Regions from separate parts of the Cellvibrio zantedeschiae genome, predicted to be linked through region 4. Evidence: predicted binding sites of a transcription regulator. Region 4 holds the regulator's gene; each other region holds the start of a gene.
What was found. The regulator PhoB, encoded in region 4, activates phosphate uptake and scavenging genes when phosphate is short. The targets are predictions, from matches to a motif close to TGTCATAAANNTGTAACA.
Positions count from the first base shown of each region.

Region 1: a site for PhoB is predicted at 3,060-3,077, ahead of IE104_RS02415 (ABC transporter permease subunit). Genes of this name have one in related genera too.
Region 2: a site for PhoB is predicted at 1,446-1,463, ahead of IE104_RS16935 (UDP-2,3-diacylglucosamine diphosphatase). Genes of this name have one in related genera too.
Region 3: a site for PhoB is predicted at 2,348-2,365, ahead of IE104_RS01100 (substrate-binding domain-containing protein). Genes of this name have one in related genera too.

Region 1 is NZ_BMYZ01000001.1:532,450-537,488, forward strand. Features, by position in the region: gene IE104_RS02400 (ubiquinol-cytochrome c reductase) at 1-1,347, shown strand, start outside; gene IE104_RS02405 (ClpXP protease specificity-enhancing factor) at 1,446-1,859, shown strand; gene IE104_RS02410 (PstS family phosphate ABC transporter substrate-binding protein) at 1,998-2,981, shown strand; gene IE104_RS02415 (ABC transporter permease subunit) at 3,126-5,039, shown strand, end outside.
Region 2 is NZ_BMYZ01000004.1:33,670-38,708, reverse strand. Features, by position in the region: gene IE104_RS16950 (ATP-binding cassette domain-containing protein) at 1-279, shown strand, start outside; gene znuB (zinc ABC transporter permease subunit ZnuB) at 272-1,057, shown strand; gene IE104_RS16940 (hypothetical protein) at 1,154-1,384, shown strand; gene IE104_RS16935 (UDP-2,3-diacylglucosamine diphosphatase) at 1,530-2,387, shown strand; gene hemW (radical SAM family heme chaperone HemW) at 2,477-3,664, opposite strand; gene IE104_RS16925 (DUF3465 domain-containing protein) at 3,717-4,268, opposite strand; gene IE104_RS16920 (XTP/dITP diphosphatase) at 4,288-4,884, opposite strand; gene lgt (prolipoprotein diacylglyceryl transferase) at 4,881-5,039, opposite strand, start outside.
Region 3 is NZ_BMYZ01000001.1:228,887-233,925, forward strand. Features, by position in the region: gene IE104_RS01090 (CmpA/NrtA family ABC transporter substrate-binding protein) at 1-240, opposite strand, end outside; gene IE104_RS01095 (transglutaminase domain-containing protein) at 1,000-2,157, shown strand; gene IE104_RS01100 (substrate-binding domain-containing protein) at 2,420-4,144, shown strand; gene IE104_RS01105 (hypothetical protein) at 4,565-4,957, opposite strand; gene IE104_RS01110 (glutathione S-transferase family protein) at 5,033-5,039, opposite strand, start outside.
Region 4 is NZ_BMYZ01000005.1:54,115-59,153, forward strand. Features, by position in the region: gene IE104_RS18445 (polysaccharide deacetylase family protein) at 1-441, shown strand, start outside; gene IE104_RS18450 (alpha/beta hydrolase family protein) at 527-1,573, opposite strand; gene phoB (phosphate regulon transcriptional regulator PhoB) at 1,861-2,559, shown strand; gene phoR (phosphate regulon sensor histidine kinase PhoR) at 2,600-3,904, shown strand; gene IE104_RS18465 (glycosyl hydrolase family 18 protein) at 4,070-5,039, shown strand, end outside.

The DNA of each region.
Region 1 (5,039 bases), on a different contig from region 4:
GTTTGGTACTTCACACCTTTCTACGCTGTATTGCGTGCGGTAACCATTGAAATTGGTCCATTGAACGCTAAGTTCCTCGGCTTTGTGGCTATGGCTGCGGCGATTGCAATTCTGTTTGTGTTGCCATGGTTAGATCGCAGTAAAGTGAAATCCATCCGTTATCGCGGTTGGATTCCACGTGTTGCTTTGATGAGCTTTGCCGCTATGTTCGTTGTGTTGGGATACCTTGGTGTACAAGCTCCAACTGAAGGTCGTACCTTCTTGTCGCAAATCGCAACTACTTTCTATTTTGCTTACTTTGTGACCATGCCAGTGTGGACAACCACTAAGGTAGAAAAAGCGAAATCAAAAGTATCCTTTGTATTGTCGGGTGTATTCGCGATTATTTTTGCGGCTATGACAATCACTTACATCAAAGCTGAAGTGCCTGCGCTCTTGTTAGTGTTCTGTGCATTGCTTGCAGTGATTTTTGCTGTGTTGCCATTGCTTGCAGCGCGCGATAAAGATTTGCCAGAACCAGAGCGCGTACAAGCTAAAGGTTTGCCATTGCCAATCGTATTGGGTGGTTTGGCGTTGTTCTTGATCCTTGCAATCGTACCGATCAAGGCTGTTGCTAACACCGGTAACTTTGAATGTGGCGCAATTCCTTGCGATAAGTTTGAAGCAGATTTGAAAGACAAAGAATCTTTGCAGCGCGGTGCAAAATATTTCACTAACTACTGCATGGGCTGTCACTCTGCTAAATATTCACGTTTTGAGCGTGTGGCTGACGATTTGGAAATTCCAAAAGATGCAATGGAAGGTAACCTGATTTTGGGTGGCCAACGTATTGGTCAATTGATGGAAATTGCAATGCGTCCGGCGCAAGCAAAGGTTTGGTTTGGTGTTACACCGCCTGATTTAAGCTTGGAAACCCGCGCACGTTCACCAGAGTGGGTTTACACCTACCTGCGCAATTTCTACAAAGACGAGTCTCGTCCTTGGGGTGTAAACAACCGTGTATTCCCTAACGTAGGTATGCCTCATGTTCTGATTGGCCCACAAGGTTTGTTGGAGTGTGGTCCTGGTCCAAAATTGAATCATCACGGTCATGCTGAGCGCAACTCAATTGGGCAAGTGGAAATTGATGAGCACTGCGGTGGTTTGGTTGAAGGCGCGATCAAAGGCTCAATGAAAAAAGAAGAATTTGATCAAGCGGCATACGACCTCGTAAACTTCATGGTTTACCTGGGTGAGCCAGCAGCAACTCACCGTGAAGATATGGGCAAGCGCGTTTTGCTCTTTATCCTGATCTTTGCGTTGTGTGCGTACTTCCTGAATAAAGAATTCTGGCGAGATATTCACTAGGATTGACTAGAATCGGAAGCGAAAAAGGGCGACTATAGGTCGCCCTTTCTTTTGGGTGTTAATCTGGTTTTCGCTTTTTCTTTTGTTGTGAGTTTGCTATGGAAATGACATCGAATCGCCCTTACTTGTTGCGCGCCATTTACGAGTGGTTGGTCGACAACAATTGCACACCTCATCTGGTTGTGTTCGCTAATGTTCCCGGTGTTGCAGTACCGCAACAACACATTAATAAAGATGGGCAGATTATTTTAAATATTGCGCCTTCTGCAGTTAAGGATTTATTTATCGCCAACGAAGCGGTTTCGTTTAGTGCGCGCTTTAGTGGTGTGGTGAATAATATTTATGTTCCGTGCGGAGCTGTATTGGGAATTTATGGCCGTGAAAATGGGCAGGGAATGATGTTTGAATTAGAGGTTCCGCCAACTCCGCCGCAGCCGCCCGAGCCTGCGCCAACCAAGCCTGATAACAGTGGCGATACTCCCAAAAAATCTTTCCTCAAGGTGGTGAAATAACCGCCGCACAATTGTGACAAATTTACGAACAAAGTGGTTTCAGTCATAAACTTGTCACAATTGGTTGATACATTGAGCGTCAAGGGTGAGGCAGGCTCACCTTTAAATTTACGTCACCTTTCCTAAAGGAAACGCTCAATGAACGCTAACAAATTTATTAAAGGATTGGCGCTTGCCGGTTCTCTTATTGGTTCCATGACTTGTGCAGTTGCCGTACAAGCAGCTGTAGATTCAAAATTGCCAGAATACAAAGTTGCTACCGGTGTTTCTGGTAGTGTGAACAGTATTGGTTCAGACACTTTGGCAAACTTGATGACCCTTTGGTCAGAAGACTACAAAAAATTATATCCAAACGTAAATATTCAAATCCAAAGCGCTGGTTCTTCTACTGCGCCACCAGCCTTGACTGAAGGTACTTCAAATTTCGGCCCAATGAGCCGCGCAATGAAAGAAGCGGAAGTACAAGCATTTGAAGCTAAATACGGCTACAAGCCAACCAAAGTACCGGTTGCTATCGACGTTTTGGCTGTTTATGTAAACAAAGATAACCCAATCAAAGGTCTTTCTATTGGTCAGGTAGACGCCATTTTTTCTGCAACCCGTAAGTGTGGTGGCGAGAAGGATTTGGTTAACTGGGGTGATGTAGGTTTGACTGGCGCGTGGGAAAAACGCGGTATTTCTCTGTACAGCCGTAACGCTGTATCAGGTACTTACGGTTACTTCAAAGAAGAAGCGTTGTGTAAAGGTGACTTCAAATCGACTGTAAACGAACAACCAGGTTCTGCATCAGTGGTACAAAGCGTGTCTGAATCTATCAACGGCATTGGTTACTCAGGTATTGGTTACAAGACTTCTGGCGTGCGTGCATTGCCAATTTCTAAAACTTCTTACTCTGAGTTGATTCCAGCAGATGCTGAGCACGGTTTGGATGGTTCATACCCATTGGCTCGTCAGCTGTACATCTACGTGAACAAAAAGCCAAACCAACCATTGGATAAGTTGCAGCTTGAATTCTTCAAGTACGTATTGTCTAAACAAGGTCAGCAAGCAGTTGAGCGTGATGGTTACATCCCATTACCAGCTGATTTGGCAGAGAAAACCTTGGCCAAGCTGTTGAAATAATCTGCACAGTTTAGGCTTTGAAAAAACCGCTGCATGTCAGCGGTTTTTTTATGCTGTTGATGAGCTAATACAAGGAGCTGTAACAAATCTGTCATCTACGGCTGTTAGTATTTTATGTGCCAATACCTCAGTAGGTGAATTCTTATGTCCCAACCTGTTTCCATCGCTGCCAAGACATCAGAATTGATGCCAAACGCGGAGCAGCGCGCCAAATTGCGTCGCTGGCGCAACATCAAAGATAAAGTATCGGGTTACGGCATTATGGTGGCCGGCATAGCCGTCGTTGCATCGCTGGCGTTGATTTTCGTCTACCTGTTTTCAGAAGTTATTCCACTATTGCGCGGTGCTTCAGTCGATGTCGAAAAAACCTATTCCTTACCGGTGAATGAGCAAGTTGCCTCTAGCCCGGCAGAATTTATTACCCTTGAGCGCTACGAAGAGATCGGCGCTACCTATCATAGAAATGGCACTGTTCAATTTTTTAATGCACTTGACGGTGCGGGCACGATTAATCAGCAAGTACCCAAATCTGCGGACGCGCAATTCACCACCTTGGCAAGCAGCGAGTCCTCCCATGGTTTAGTCGCTTATGGTTACAGCAACGGCGAAGTTGCCGTGGTTAAAGCGCAATACAACTTAAGTTACCCCGACGACAAACGTGTGGTTACCCCAAGCCTTGATTTTCCTTTGGGGGAAGCCCCGTTTGCGTTAGATCCTAACAAAGCCGCGATTTCTACTCTCGCGATTCAAGATACTAGCAACGGCCCCGTGCTAGCTGCGGCCACTGCCGATAACCGCTTGTTGCTGGCGATGGTGACCACAAAAACCAATCCTATTACTGAAGAAACCACCACGAGCACAGAAGTGTTTAACTTGCCTCCGCTACCGGAAGGCGAAAAGGTTACGCAGATGCAAGTGGATGACAATGGGCGCTATCTGGTTGTGGCAAATGATAAATCCCAGCTCTATTTGTACAACCTGAGCAAACCTAATGCAGCGGAGCGCTACGAACCCGTCACGGTTGAAGGTGGCAAGGTGACTGCTATGCGTTTTCTTGTGAGCACAGGTTCACTTGCAATTGGTACTGAACAAGGAAGCGTGAGCCAATGGTTGATGGTGCGCGATAAAAACAATCGCTACCACGTTACCCATGTTCGCGATTTCGAATCACTTTCCGGGGCTGTCACGCACATTGCGCCGGAATTTTCTCGCCGCGGTTTTTGGGCTGCGGATAACAAAGGCAATATTGGAATTTATTACGGCACTTCCGCACGTACCTTGTTAATTAAATCCATGGGTACAACACCTGTTGAAAAAATTGGTTTGTCACCAATTAATGGTCGCGTTTTGTTGTTGGATCAAACACAAAAAGTCAGCATGGCCAAAGTATGGAACGAACATCCGGAAGTTTCATTTAGCATGCTCTGGGAAAAAGTGTGGTACGAAGGCCGCGATGCGCCTGATTATATTTGGCAGGCATCTTCGGGTAGCGATAACTTTGAAGCAAAAATGAGTTTTGTACCCTTATCTTTAGGTACGCTCAAAGCTGCGCTCTTTGCAATTTTGTTTGCTGTTCCGCTCGGTGTAATGGGTGCGATTTATACCGCTTATTTCATGACGCCAAAACTACGCGGCATGGTAAAACCTACGATCGAAATTATGGCTGCATTACCCAGCGTTATTTTGGGTTTCCTCGCCGGTTTATGGCTTGCGCCATTCCTCGAAAATCATTTGCCCGCAATTTTCTGCATTTTAATTTTTGTTCCTATCGTCATGCTGATCGTTGGTTTTATTTGGAGCCAATTACCTTTAGCCATTCGCGCGCAAGTGCCCGAAGGTTGGGAGGCGGCAATTTTAGTGGTGCCCATTATTTTGACGGTGTGGGCGTGTATTGATATCAGCCCTTATCTGGAAGTGTGGTTTTTCGACGGTAGCCTTCCACAATGGTTTACTAATCACGATGTGAAATTCGAGCAACGCAACGCATTGGTTGTTGGATTGGTGATGGGCTTTGCGGTAATCCCGAGTATTTTTTCTATCGCAGAAGATGCAGTGTTT
Region 2 (5,039 bases), on a different contig from region 4:
GTTTTGCTGGTATCACACGATTTGCATCTGGTGATGGCGACAACAGATACGGTCATTTGCCTTAACCAGCATGTTTGCTGCCATGGGCACCCGGATAAAGTCACCAACGACCCCGCCTATCTCGCCCTTTTCGGCGCAAGTCTTGCCGATACCGCTGGCGCTACACCTCAAGTAGCGCTTTATCATCACCATCACGACCACCAACATGACGCTCATGGCAATGTGATTCAGGGTCATGTTGGTTGTACCGATTCTTGCGAGCATCATCACCATGGCTGATTTCCTGTTGTACGCAATTCTCGCGGGAATCGCTGTAGCCCTTGTCGCTGGCCCTTTAGGCTCGTTCGCGGTTTGGCGGCGCATGGCCTATTTTGGCGATACCCTGGCGCATTCAGCTTTATTAGGGATTACGTTTGGATTGTTATTGGGCGTAAACCTAAACCTTGCGGTAGCTATAGGATGCCTGTTACTGGCGCTCATATTGGTCGGCATGCAAAACAATCGCTTTCTAGCGACCGACACCCTGCTGGGAATTTTGTCTCACTCAACCCTCGCTTTGGGTCTGGTGTGCGTTAGTTTGTTCAGCGGCACACGCATTGACCTGCTCGCCTATTTGTTTGGCGATATTCTTTCAGTTAACAAGGTCGATCTCGTCAGTATTTGGCTGATTTCATTAGCAGTTATAGGTGCATTGGCGTGGTTGTGGCGACCTTTACTGGCCATTACCGTTCATGAAGAACTGGCCCAAGTGGAGGGGATTCCGGTAAACAAGGTGCGCACCGCACTTATGTTGCTGATGGCTTTGGTGATTGCGATAGCCATGAAAGTCGTTGGAGTATTGCTTATCACTGCTTTGCTGATTATTCCCGCTGCCGCCAGCCGCCGTCTCACTCACACACCGGAAGCTATGGCTGTAGTCGCCAGTCTTTTGGGTAGTATCGCGGTATGCCTTGGCCTTGCTGCATCTTACTTTTGGGATAGCCCGGCAGGTCCGTCTATCGTCCTGGCTGCCACCTTGCTATTTGTACTGACCTTGAGCAAAAAACAGGTTTTGTGAGCTTTGGCTTACAAAGCTTGAGGAGAATGTCGTCTATTAGTGGCGTCAGAAACAGAGGATAATGAGCGAAATTAAGGACATCTCAGGAGAGAATCAATGACGCGACTTAGCATAGGCGATGTAGAACATAACAGTGAAGATGTAGCACGCAAGGTAGAAGGCGATATCGCTTTTCTAACAGAGCGCTTGCATCTGTTGGAGCAACAACAAAAACCTAACGCCGTAATCCTGCAAACCTACAGAGATATGCTGGAAAGCCGTTTCGCGGTGTTGCACTGGTTGCGCCAGGATAGCGCCCAAACCAAACGTCTTGCTTCCGGTCAGTAGTCGTTTTATTGCTGCTTGAACTCATCAAGGAATTGGATTTTTTCTAGCACGCCTCATCAGTCGTCATTAAAAATTCACATAAATGTTGCGTTTCCGTCATGTGAGTTTGCAAAAATTTTTGCAAACAGCCACATGGAAACGCCCCATGAATGCATCCAGCTCTGTGTTGTCAAATGCCTTAGCCATTGAACGTGAATCAACGATTCCACTCCGCACTGCAACCCCGCTCGTTAATGCCCGCACCATTTGGATTTCCGATGTGCATCTCGGTTATCGCGATTGCAAAGCAGATTACCTGCTCGATTTTCTCAATCATATTCATTGCGACACGCTTTATTTAGTGGGCGATATTGTTGATCTCTGGTCACTCAAGCGCCGCTTTTGTTGGCCGCAAAAACACTATCAGGTAATTTTAAAACTTTACGAATTGGCAGCACGGGGTGTTCGCGTAATTTACGTACCCGGCAACCACGACGAACCCTTGCGCCGTTTTTGCGGACAATATTTCGGCCCTATTGAAATTCAACATGAACACGAATATTTAAGTGCAGATGGTAAACGCTTTTTAATTATGCACGGCGATGCAATGGACGCTTACATCAATCACTCATGGCTCGCGCGTATCGTAGGCGACCACGGCTACGATTTATTATTGTTTATCAACCGTTGGGGAAATCGTTTGCGCAAATGGATGGGACGCCCGTACTTTTCATTAGCAGGTCTTATTAAAAGCAATATCAAAGGCGCTAAAGCGGCAATTCATACCTATCAACAGGAATGCTTAAGTGAAGCAAAGCGGCGCAATTACGATGGCGTAATTTGCGGCCATATTCATTACCCCGCGCTGTTTGAGCAAGATGGATTGCGTTACTGCAACACAGGTGACTGGATAGAAAATTGTAGTGCCCTGATTGAAGATTACCAAGGCAATATGCGCATATTGCATCACACAGATCATTTACGCTGGGAGGGTGAAATTAATACCGCCAGCGCTCACGCATAACCAACAATAAATCATAAAAACAAACACGATAAGGACAACAACCATAATAAAAAAATGGAGGCATAAGCCTCCATTTTTATTTGATCTTATTAGCCGCCAGCGTATGCTTCCAACACACGATTTAAAAACCGACGCCCAAGTGCTGTAGTTCGTAGTTTACCTTCAAATACTTCAACTAAACCTCTTTGCGTTAACTCATTCCATTGCGGGTCCAATGAACCTAGATCCAGACCTGTTCGCTCGGCCAAATATTTCACTGGTGCGCCATCATTTAAACGCAAAACATTCATTAAAAAATCCAGTGGCAATGATGATGGTGAAAGAATGTCACTACCCGCACCAAATACATTTTGGTGGCCAGCTAGATTGGTGGAAATTTTATTGCTCGTTACAGAATCCAGATAATGTTTGGGCAAACGGGTTTTCCACAAACGAGTAATGAGGGATTTTTCTGGTTGGGTAATTTTACCGTGGGCACCAGCACCAATTCCCAAATAATCGCCAAACTCCCAATAATTTATATTGTGGCGAGCGCGCTGTTTATTTTTGGCGTAGGCAGAAATTTCATACTGCTCGTACCCGGCTTGCGCAAGCATCGATTGGCCTTCATCTTGAATATCAGCAAGTGTATCTTCAAAAGGTAAAATCGGAGGATCAGAATAAAACGCAGTGTTTTGTTCAATCGTTAATTGATACCAGGAAATATGTTCAGGTGCTAAGGCTATTGCTTGCGCCAAGTCGGCTTTAGCATCTTCAACCGATTGTTCGGGTAAGCCGTGCATTAAATCCAGATTGATATTATCGAACCCTGCCTTACGCGCTACATCCACAGCGCGCAGGGCTTCCTCGCGGCCGTGAACACGGCCAAGCAATTTTAATTGCACATCATTAAAGCTTTGAATTCCTATAGAGAGACGGTTTACACCTGCGGCGCGGAAACCCGAAAATTTTTCCTGCTCAAAAGTTCCCGGATTTGCTTCGAGTGTTATTTCTATATCAGGTTCAAAACCAATAATATTTTCAGCATCTTTGATAATTTGCGCAATTGCATTTGCAGAAAAGATGCTCGGCGTACCACCGCCAAAAAATATACTGGCAAGTTTTCTGCCTTGGGCCAACTCTGCATCTTGCTGTAAATCAAAACGCAATGCGTTCACATAATCCTGTTCAGGAATATCATCATTGGCTTGGTGCGAATTAAAATCGCAATAAGGGCATTTTCGAATGCACCAGGGAATGTGAATATAAAGTGATAGCGGCGGCAAGATAAGTGACATAAAAATAGTTCAGTATATTAAAGACAAAGCCTGCGTTCCGGCTTTATGAAAATCATTGGTAATTAACGCCCTTGTGCTTGATCCAGCCGGCGATGTGATGGCCGCGTGGATCACGATGAGTCCAGTGCACTACACCGCCTTTTTCATTCCATTCATACTCGCCGCAAAAACTGACGTTATCACCCTCTGCGAGAGAATTTATGCGTGGCGCCAAATCAATATTGTGCGCAATTAAAATTGTAAAGCCTGCCTCAGTGCGCACAATAAATCGTTGGTGCCTGGAGCCTTTGGTATCATCAAACAAAATCTTAATCACCTTGCCCTGCGCACGCACTTGCACATTGCTTTGATGCTGCATAAAAGCATTTACAAGATCGACAGCTTCGCCTGATTGTACGCTCGCAGTTGTGTCGGGAATATCCAGCACATATTTTTTCTGCGCAGGATTTGCAGCTGCACTCGGCACGCCGGACACCCGCGTAGTAACCTGCGCCACCTTATGTAGCTGCGTATCAACCCGGCTTTTTAGATCGGCGGGTAAAAAGCGATAAACCGCCGTGGAAATACCGGCCAAGACTATTAACAACATCAATTTGTTTTTCATGATCGTCCCTAATTAAAATTTAAGCGTGCGGAATTTTTTGCAACAATTCCTGCATGGCTTTACCGCGATGGCTGATGCGATTTTTTTCTGCTTTATCCAATTCTGCAGAGGCACAATTATGTGTTGGTACAAAAAATAATGGATCGTAACCAAAGCCGCCTTGACCGCGAGCTTCGGTCAAGATAATTCCCTCCCATGTACCGTGGCAAAGAATTGGAGTCGGGTCATCGGCATGGCGCATGTAAGCGAGCACGGCGTGGTAGCGAGCGGTGCGTTGGCTTGCAGGAATATTTGAGAGTTCCTGCAAAAGTTTTTGGTTGTTGGCTTCGTCAGTTGCACCTTCACCAGCGTAACGCGCCGAGTAAACCCCAGGGCGACCATTAAGCGCGTCTACTTCAATGCCCGAATCATCCGCAATTGCAGGCAAGCCCGTTTGTTGGCAGGCGTGGCGCGCTTTGATGATGGCGTTTTCAACAAAGGTAGTTCCGGTTTCTTCTGCATTGCTGAGATTGAAATCGGATTGCGGTACAACTTCAAATCCGCATCCTGCCAATAATTGTTGGAACTCTCGCAACTTACCGGCGTTACCACTGGCAAGCACAATTTTTTTTGTCATTTCTTTTTTCTCGCCGCTTTCTTTGATTCTTGCTTTGATTCTTTCGTTGCTAAATCAACTGACTCAACCGCTGGCTGATATTTGTAAGCCCAAACCAATACAGCGGCGCCCACCGCAATCATTGGCAAACTTAACAACTGCCCCGATGAAATAGC
Region 3 (5,039 bases), on a different contig from region 4:
CACGCGGTCTAAAACAACTTTCCAGTTTGCCTGTGCTTCAAGTTCTACGTTTAACCCTTCATCTTCAAAGTAACCGTTTTCCAGTGCAACGGCGAGCGGGATCATGTCGGTGAGTTTAATAAAGCCGAATTTTAAATTTTCTTTTTCAGGTTTTCCGGTGGCTGCTTCAGCGGCATTCATCAAAGTAAATGCAGCTGCGAAACCGATGGTGGTTTTAATGAGTTTGCTAAGCATGCTCATTTTTTTTGAAAAAGGTTTTACCGATTTGTTGTCTAGCTTAACGCTCATAACCCTGCTCCTGATAAGTGCTGAATCAAACAAGTCGAAATGAATCTTTAAAATTTTCTGTCTGGTCAGTGTGGCTTGTGTTGTGTGCTCTAACTGCACGCATAAATGTTTTTGTTACAAGGTGACCTATTCAAACTCTGTGCCAAGCACTTTTAAAAAATCTATTTGTGCATTTTTGGTTCGCGAAAAATCACGAATTTTCAGATGTGCACATTTATGATTCAGGCGCGCTGATGAAATGGAATTTTTGGTTTCACAGATTTTTGGATTTTTGAACGCTTACAAGGCTAATTAAAAAACCTGTGCATTTTTTTGATGCATTGTGTGAACCTTATGGCGAAGGGGCTTTGAATGTGGTGTGTCAATTTTAAGAATTGTTGTTTAAATTCAACGAATTATTTATTAGGCGTTGAGCGACGTTTTATGCGCTCGCATGGGTCTTCAGGGAAAATAGTGAGCTTTAATCCTTAAGAATTCTTAAGGATTACGGAAATGCCGCTGCAAATATGTTCATCTCCAGTGCACTTCGGCTATTGTTTAGGGCGATGAAGTGTCATCTTCGATAGAAATGGTCAAATGAGGACCGCCTGTCCCCCAAACTCCGGGAGCATGCATTCCCATTTGCAGGCTAGTACCCGTTAGCCGGGGGCCGGGAATTGAATAAGCTCCATTTGGCCTATACTTAGCGGGCAGATAAACCGGAAAACCATAATGATAAGAGTTTGTTTAGTAAAATTTTTTATAGTGCTATGCGCACTGGCGGCAGCGGGTTGCACCACCGTAGGCTCCGGGCAGCCCGTGCAAGCCTATTCTGCAAATGTGGCTGACCTGCTCTCAGGTAAAGCTATTCTGGGACATCCCGTAAGCGATGCAGAGCTGCCCGACCTTGATATTTTCCAGGTTACCCCCGAAATGGAGGCGTTTGCCAAAAAGGCGACCCGCCATGGGGAAAGCTATTACGCGAAAGTGAAAAACCTGCACATAGCGCTCTTATCCTCTGAACAATATGGCGGTCGCGCCATTGCTTATCACGCCTATGTGACTGAGGTGCCCGCAGTGACTTTTGAGCAGCGGCGCGCCAATTGCCTGAGTTTTACCTTGCTCTATGTGGCCTTGGCGCGCTCGGTGGGGATTAATGCGCTGGTAAATGAAGTGGAAATTCCCCCAACCTGGGATTTGCGTAATAAGAAGGAGATGGTTTTTCTGCGTCATGTGAACGTCAAGGTGCCCATGTCGCGCGAAAACCCTAATATCTTAAATAATGATGACGTCATCATTGATCTGGAAATGGACAGATACAGATCTAACTACCGTCAGCATTCAATCAGCGATGTGTTGGCAGCCGCGCAGTTCTACAGCAACCGGGCGATGGAGTATCTGGAGAATAAAAATTATATCGATGCGTTCCTGAGCTTGCGCAAATCTATCAGCCTGAACGATCGCCAAACCTACGTTTGGAGTAATTTGGGGGCACTCTACAGTCGTATGAATTTATGGCGCGAAGCGGAGCTATCCTATTTACACGGATTGGAAATTGACCCGGAAGATTTGACGGTCATGAATAATCTTTCTTACCTATATCGCCAAATTGGCAATAAAGACCTGGCTGCAAAATATTCGCGTATGGCACAACGCTATCGTGAGTCCAATCCTTTCTTCCAATACAATCTTGCATTGTCAGCTTACGACCAGAGCGATTATGCAGCTGCGCTGGATTTTGTAACACGGGCGCTTCAACTGGAAGCGAATGACATTCGTTTTTATGAGCTGGCGGCGAGTATTTATGAAAAGCAGGGCCGCGTTAGCAAGCGTGCCGAAATGCTTAAAAAAATTAAAAAGCTCAAGCCTCTGGAACTCTATAAAGATTAAACAGCGACATAATGTGCGCATTAAGATTTAAAATAGAATTTGTCATTGTCTTGTCATTTTAGTGTGGGTAAATAGCCTTGCAGTAAGCCTCTGCAGCATCCGATGTAAAATTCAGGCACCCTACCTGCAAGGACGCAGGTCCCCCATCATTCAGTTCGCTTTAAATCCCCCTTCGGTTCTACATTTTAATTGTCATCTTTTTGTCATTTTTTCTTCATATAGTGCGCGCACCTTTTTTCCTTTCGCGTTAGAGAAAATAAATATGTCCCCTAAAGCTCACAAGCACCTGCACTACAATGTAGCGCTGGTGGATAAGGTGTGGAATTTAAAGCGCCTGTGCGAAACCCATTTAAAAATGCATATTCCGCTTAACATGGTGCTTAAAGATGAAGAGTATCGTGCAGATTTATTAGAAAAAGCTTTAACCACTGAAAACGAAGAATTGGTTGCGCTGGTGTGGGAAATTCGCAAAATGGAAGATGCGATTGTGGCATCTACGGAAGATGCTGAAGCACAAAAGCAACGTAAAAAATCGCGCAATAGCTTTCGTATTCATGTGTTTAATGCAGCCGCATTTGCGTTAATTATTTTTATGAGCGGTTATTTGCTGCGTTCGTTTCTGCCTATGGATGCCGGTGAAGTGTTTTTATTTAAAGCCGTACAAAATGTTACGGTGGAGTCGCGTTTAAAAGCCAAAAGCGGCGCGGCTTCAGGCAATCTCACCAAGGCGGATAAACCGCTGTTCCGCCTGCATGGTTCTAATACCATTGGTGAAAAATTGGCGCCCCGTTTAATTGAAGCCTATTTAATGAGCCAGGGCGCAAATAATGTTCATACCGACGTAAACCCCGCAGCGCCCAATGAAAAAATTATTTCCGGCGAAATCAACGGCCATATTGAGTTTATTGAATTGCACGCCCACGGTTCAGGAACCGCCTTTAGTGGTTTGTTGAAAGATGAAACTGATATGGGTATGTCATCGCGTCCTATTAAAGATAAAGAGCGCGAGGAGCTGTTGCCCAAAACTGGAGACCTTACTTTGCCAGGCAGCGAACATGTGCTGGGTTTGGATGGTTTGGCCATTATCACGTCCCCAAGCAACGCTGTATCGAGTTTATCAATTGATCAGCTCGTAGGTATTTTTTCCGGCGAAATCACTAATTGGTCGCAGCTGGGCGGCAAAGATCTCCCGATAAAAATTTATGCGCGTGATGATAAATCGGGTACCTGGGATTCGTTTAAAGCCCTGGTATTGGATTCGCGCAAAGCAAAATTATCTGAGTCTGCGGTGCGAGTGGAATCGAGTAGTGAATTATCTGATTCGGTAGCGCGAGAAGCAGGTGCAATTGGGTTTATCGGCTTGCCTTATGTGCGCCACGCAAAATTAATTGCTATTTCATCTTCTGATAAAAACAAAGCGATTATGCCTACTCACTTTACCGTGGGCACGGAAGATTATCCTTTGGCACGCCGTTTATTTTTCTACACACCGCAAGTTAATCCCAACATTGAAGCCCAGGAGTTTATCCATTTTGTGGTAACTGAACGCGGCCAATCGATTGTGGAAGACGTAGGTTTTGTCTCGCAAAATATTAAATTGGGTAAACCTTTTGATAATGATTTTTACCCAACGGATATGCGTGAGTTGACCGCGCGCTCTGAACGTTTATCGATTAACTTTCGCTTTAAAAGTGGCAGCGATGAACTGGATACTAAATCGCTTAACGATTTGGACCGTGTAGCGCGATATGTTGAAGTGAACGCCCCTAAACGTGTGCAATTGTTTGGTTTCTCTGACAGTGAGGGCGATGCTGGGAAGGGTAAGGAGTTATCTGAACGTCGTGCGAAAGTGGTTGAGCAACAATTAATTCAACGTGGTATTTACCCATTGGTCGCCAAAGGCATGGGCGATGCAGCGCCCTTGGCCGCGAGCAATACGGAAGAAGGTAAAAATATTAATCGTCGTGTTGAGGTTTGGATTTTGTAAGTTGGTATCTGTGTCGTTGAAAATTTTTCAGAAAGTTGTTGTTCAATTCTTTTGGTAGATTTATTTCGCCTGCTGGCGAGTCACTTTTCGTCCGGCAACTGCTCCTGCGTTGCTCTACCTCCTGCATCCAAGCAGTCGTGCTTGTCCACAAAATTGCAGGAGAGCAATTTTGCACAGCAAAGCTGCCCCAAAGGGGTGAAAGCCATGGATGGCTTTCATGAAAGAAAAGTAACCAAAAGAAAGGACACCCCTCTCGTTCCTGTTTCCTGTGCGCTTCAGAAAATTGCTGTCGTTCCGGTGCGACATCCATGTCGCATCGTCACTCAAACGCACATCCTGTGCGTTTGCCAACAATTTTCTTCCAGTGCTCGGGGAACTCGTAGGGGATGGGAGGAATTGAGTAACAGTTTTGCTCTGCCTTTAGGTTGTACTCTTGCTGGCTATTTTTTCCAATAGCCAGCTTTTTGCTTTTTCAGTATCAGAAAATAATTTGCCGTAACCTATATTGCGATTAGCCAGAACCGTGCGGATAAATTCCGTGTGTTCAAACGTTTTGGGATTTTTATCGACCCAAGCGATCACAAATTTTGATGTGATGCCTGCTTCCTCAAAAATCGTTTGGTGATTCCAGGCGTCCATTGTAGAAATTGCGCTCGACATATCCTGTTCGCCCAATACATAAAAACAATTATGTTGATTGCACGTGTCAGCAATTGTTCGCCACAGCATTACGGCGTTGTCATAGGTCGAGCTACCCGAGATAACCACATGCAGATAATTGTCCTGCAGGGTTATGTCCATGGTGTTAGGCATTAAGTCTCCCATGCGCCGCATTGCAGCGCGTTCAACAGTGTAAAAATCGAATTGATTTGATCCGCTAGTGGCGAATTAGTTG
Region 4 (5,039 bases):
GGCTATGTGACCGTGGATAATTTTGATTGGGCGATCAGCGGAATTTTGGCCAAGGCTGCGGAAGAAAAGAAAACTATCGACTACAAAAAAGCCAGCGCGCTTTATGTAGACACTCTGGAGCAATCAATTGAGTTTTACGATGCTATCGCCCAAAAAACCTTAAAGCGCTCCCCACGACATGTACTTTTACTTCATGAAAATGATGCTGCCACACTTTTCTTACCTGATTTAATTGCGCGTTTGCGCAGCAAAGGTTGGAAAATTATTTCTCCGCAAGATGCGTACAAAGACCCCATCGCCAAACAAAAGGTTTTTCACAAACAGGGTAGGGTTGCAGGCATCGCAGCGAATAAAGGAGTTCCCGAAACTGATTTGCGCCATGAATCAGAAAATATGGAATATTTAGAAGCTTTGTTTAAAGCGCGGAAAGTGTTTGAGTAATTTGTTGAAAACCGTATCGCTCACACTGAGTTAATCGAAGATTTAAATTTCGACAAATTCAGTGTGCGCGGAAATAGCAATTCTCTTAAGGCTTTTTGTTCGTCAAATTATCTTTAAACCAAGCCACCAATTCATCCTGCATTTCTTTGCGATGATTTCCAATCGAATGGTTATCGCCTTCATAAATAACAAGCTTGTGCGGATGCTTAAGCTCGGTAAGTTTTTTATCCATTGCTTTTGCGTTGGCTACATCAACCCGCTCGTCGTTACCACCGTGCAACAACAAAATGTGTGTGGATTTGGGAATTTTATCTGCCCATAAAAGCGCCGAGCGCTCTGCTAAAGCCTGTTCTTTTTGGATGGCATAGTTAGGAATTCGGTCTTTGTAGACATTTTCCATTTCTGCCCGAAATTTTAATTCCGCCGCGAGATCAACCACTCCACCAGCCACGGCTATGGCCGAAATTTTAGGTGATTGTTTGGCCGCCATATAGGTCATCATGCTGCCACGGCTAAAACCATACATGCCGATTTTCTTGCTATCTACCTGCGGGAATGCACCTGCCAACTCCACCAGTTTGAGTACATCGCTCAGGTCTTTACCGCCAAACTCATCCTCACCTGAATTGGGAATGCCTTTGATAAACCCACGGTATTGGCTGCCAATCACTACAAACCCCTGCTCAGCCATGGGGAAGAAATTCATCATAATGTAGCCAAATACCGAAGCGCCGAAATCGCCATTGCCGCCACGGTTAAAAATCAGCAGGGGTAGTTTGGGTTGTTTAGCAGAGGCCTTGTCCTGTGTTGCGACAGGTTTGGGTGCAACATAAAAGCCGCGAACCAAAATGCCATCCACCAAATAATCAAAGTTTTCACATACTACGGCGCTTTGATAATGCTCAAACATCTTGCGCAAACCCTCTTCCACCTGTTTGTTTTCAGGTTTAGCCATGCGCTCGGCGGCGCCGGGTTTATGTTGGGCGAGGAACGCTCGCCAGCTATCAAAGCTTGCAAAAGGCCCGCTAAAGCAGGAGTTCACATTGAGGAAGTTTTTATCGGTGAGTTCGATCGCAGAGGCAGGCAGGGCGAAGCAATAGCAAGCAAGGCAAAATGTCAGTAGTTTTTTCATATCCAGATGTTCCTTGTTATTTAAAGTCAGGTTTTGCCGATTCCAGTGGCTTTTCATTGTTATAACCGCATAGCCGAATTCATCTTAGCATCATTTTTAAACGAGACTTCATCAGCTCAAAAAAGGAACCTCGGCCGCTCAAGCCGGTATTTTCGGCAAATTTATGAAAGAAATGTGGCGCTTATCGACAAAATAAGTGCAAGTGTCACGAATGTGTAACAAACTCTTTATTAAATAGACTGCAACAATAGTTTCACAAACCAGTGAGTCTTTCAGAGCAGAACCTTATGTCAGGACGTAAAATTTTAATTGTCGATGATGAATCCGCTATTCGCGATATGTTGCGTGTAGCCTTGGAAATGGCTGAGTACGATTGTATTGAAGCCAGCAATGCGCAGGATGCCCATGCACTGATTGTGGATGAAAAGCCTGATTTGATTTTGCTCGACTGGATGATGCCCGGCACCAGCGGTATTGAACTGGCGCGCCGTTTAAAGCGCGATGAAGTGACTGCTGACATCCCGATTATCATGCTCACCGCGAAGGGTGAAGAAGACAACAAAATCCAGGGCTTGGAAGTCGGTGCCGATGATTACATCACCAAGCCGTTCTCTCCCCGTGAATTGGTTGCGCGCTTAAAAGCCGTATTGCGCCGCGCTGACCCTAAAATTTCTGGCCAACCGATTATCGTGCAAGGTCTGTGTTTAGATCCTTCCAGCCACCGCGTTACCATCCATGACCAATCACTGGATATGGGCCCGACTGAATATCGCCTGTTGGAATTTTTCCTCACTCACCAAGAGCGCGCTTATACCCGTGGCCAGTTGCTGGATCACGTTTGGGGAGGCAATGTCTATGTGGAAGAGCGTACCGTAGACGTACATATCCGTCGCTTGCGCAAAGCCCTGAGTATTGATGGCCACGAAGATCTGGTGCAGACCGTGCGCGGCACCGGCTACAGGTTCTCGACTAAAATAGAAGCTTAAGCATAATATGCGACTTCACTAAAGCAGCCCTGGCTGCTTTTTGCTCCACACTCGCGAGGCCAACCTTTTGTTTTTGACCGGTTTTAAAATTGAGCTGCGCCGCCTGCTCATTATTTTTGTAATTTGCGTTGGCTACGGCGTTCTGTTTGGCTTGCAGTGGTGGCTGTTGTTTACCGGCCTGTGCCTCTATCTCGCCTGGCTCTTTTACCAAATGTATCGCCTCAACAAATGGTTGATCAAAGGTACTGATGCGCCCCCGGAGTCGAGCGGTTTGTGGGGTGAAATCTTCGACAACATGTACAACCTGCAACGCCAGCAACAAATCGAGAAAGAAAATCTGCAAGCTGTTATTAAACGCATTCAGGAAATTACGTCTGCCTTAAAAGACGGCATCATCATTTTGGATTGGCGCGGCCATCTGGATTTTTGGAATCCTGCTGCGCAACGCATGATTGGTTTCCGCACTAAAGACCAGGGCTTATCGGTCATCAATTTTATTCGCGATCCTAAATTCGTTCACTACTTTGAAACGGGCGATTACGCGGAGCCTTTGGATTTACCTTCGCCACGCCACCCCAATAAGCAATTGCAAATCCAGATTACGCGCTTCGGGCAACAAGAGCGTTTGATTGTGATTCGCGATATCACGCAAGTGCACAACCTTGAGCAAATGCGTCAGGATTTCGTGGCCAATGTTTCGCACGAATTGCGTACACCGCTTACGGTAATCAATGGTTACATTGAAACCATTTCTGATAACAACAGCATGCCCGCGTGGGATAAACCTTTGCAGCAAATTTTGCAGCAAGGCAAACGCATGTCGCTATTGATTAACGACTTGCTCGTTTTATCAAAATTGGAAACCACCGAGGCAGGGCACAATCAAAAAGAATTGGAGATGGAACCGCTGTTAATTTCCATCAAAAACGAAGCAGAAGCTTTGGGCAATGAAAAGCAACAAACCATTCGTTTGCAATGTGACCAGGCGATTAGCATTCACGCCAACGAAAAAGAAATTCACAGCGCCTTCTCTAACCTTGCGATCAATGCCGTGAAATACACACCAGAAAATGGTGTGATTGATTTGCGTGCATGGAAAGACAATTTACATATCTATTTTTCGGTTACCGATAATGGCCCCGGCATCGATAGTAAACATTTACCACGTTTAACCGAACGCTTTTACCGCGTAGACGCCAGTCGTAACAGTGCCACCGGCGGCACAGGCTTGGGCTTGGCCATTGTTAAACACGTCCTCCTGCGTCATGACGGCGAATTAAAAATCACCAGCGAACTGGGCAAAGGCAGTACTTTTACCTGCGTGTTGCCTTTGCATCACCATTAACACAGACTAGACTCCTTAAAATCCCGGCAGTCAAACATTTTCGTTAGCGCGCATAGTGCAACCTAAATTGCATTTAAAACGTCTAACGAAAATCTATTTGATGACTAGCGATATTTTCTAGCCAATATCCAACTGGGAATACAACGAACACAAGGAGTTTTGATTGTGAAATTTATTCTATTAATCCTTACCCTAAGCGCAGGTCTGCTACTTACCGCCTGCACCGACGCCAAACAAACCCGTTGCATGCCTGTAGTGGTTGCCTATCCAACCTGGTCAGCCAATCAATTGCCACTTGAATCAATTCCCTGGCATAAATTTACCCACATCACATTGACCTTTGCACTACCCAATGCATATGGCAGTTTGCAAACAACTGATGTGGATAAAATTATTGGTCCGATTGTTAAAGCAGCACATGAAAAAAACAAAAAAGTATTTATATCCATTGGCGGAGCGGTTGGATATGGCGATGCATTCCAAAAAATTGCTGCCGATAAAGAGCGCCTAAAATTATTTACACAAAATGTAAAAGCTTATGTAGCTGCAAATCACATCGACGGTGTTGATATAGATTGGGAATATTGGACAAAACAAGCCGCGCACAAACAAGGTGGCAATGATCCAGTTGAAAGCCGTTTGCTCGTAGAATTACTTGCAGCCTTACGCGCAGAGCTTCCCAAAGATATCACACTGACGACAGATATTTTTGCGGGCTATTGGTATGGCGAACAATACTTACCCGAAATTCAAGAGCATGTCGATTATCTTGCATTAATGGCTTACGATTTTACCGGCGCATGGGAATCATCACCCGTAAAACACCACGCCGATTATTCCACGTTTAAAAATAGTATTGATTTTTTTGTAGACAGAGGATTTAAAAAAGAAAAGTTGCTCGTCGGTTTCCCGGCCTACGGTATTGAGTTTATCGGCGGAAAAAATACGCAGATTAATAAAGACTATGCGCACAAACAAATAGTCGAAAAAATCAAACAACAGCAGGGCAATATTAATTCTGGAAAAATTGGCAATCTATATTTCGAAACGCCGGAACTTGTTAAGAAAAAAGCCCAATATATCCTCAACCAACAGCTGGCGGGAACATTCCTGTTTGAATTAACGCAAGATACGC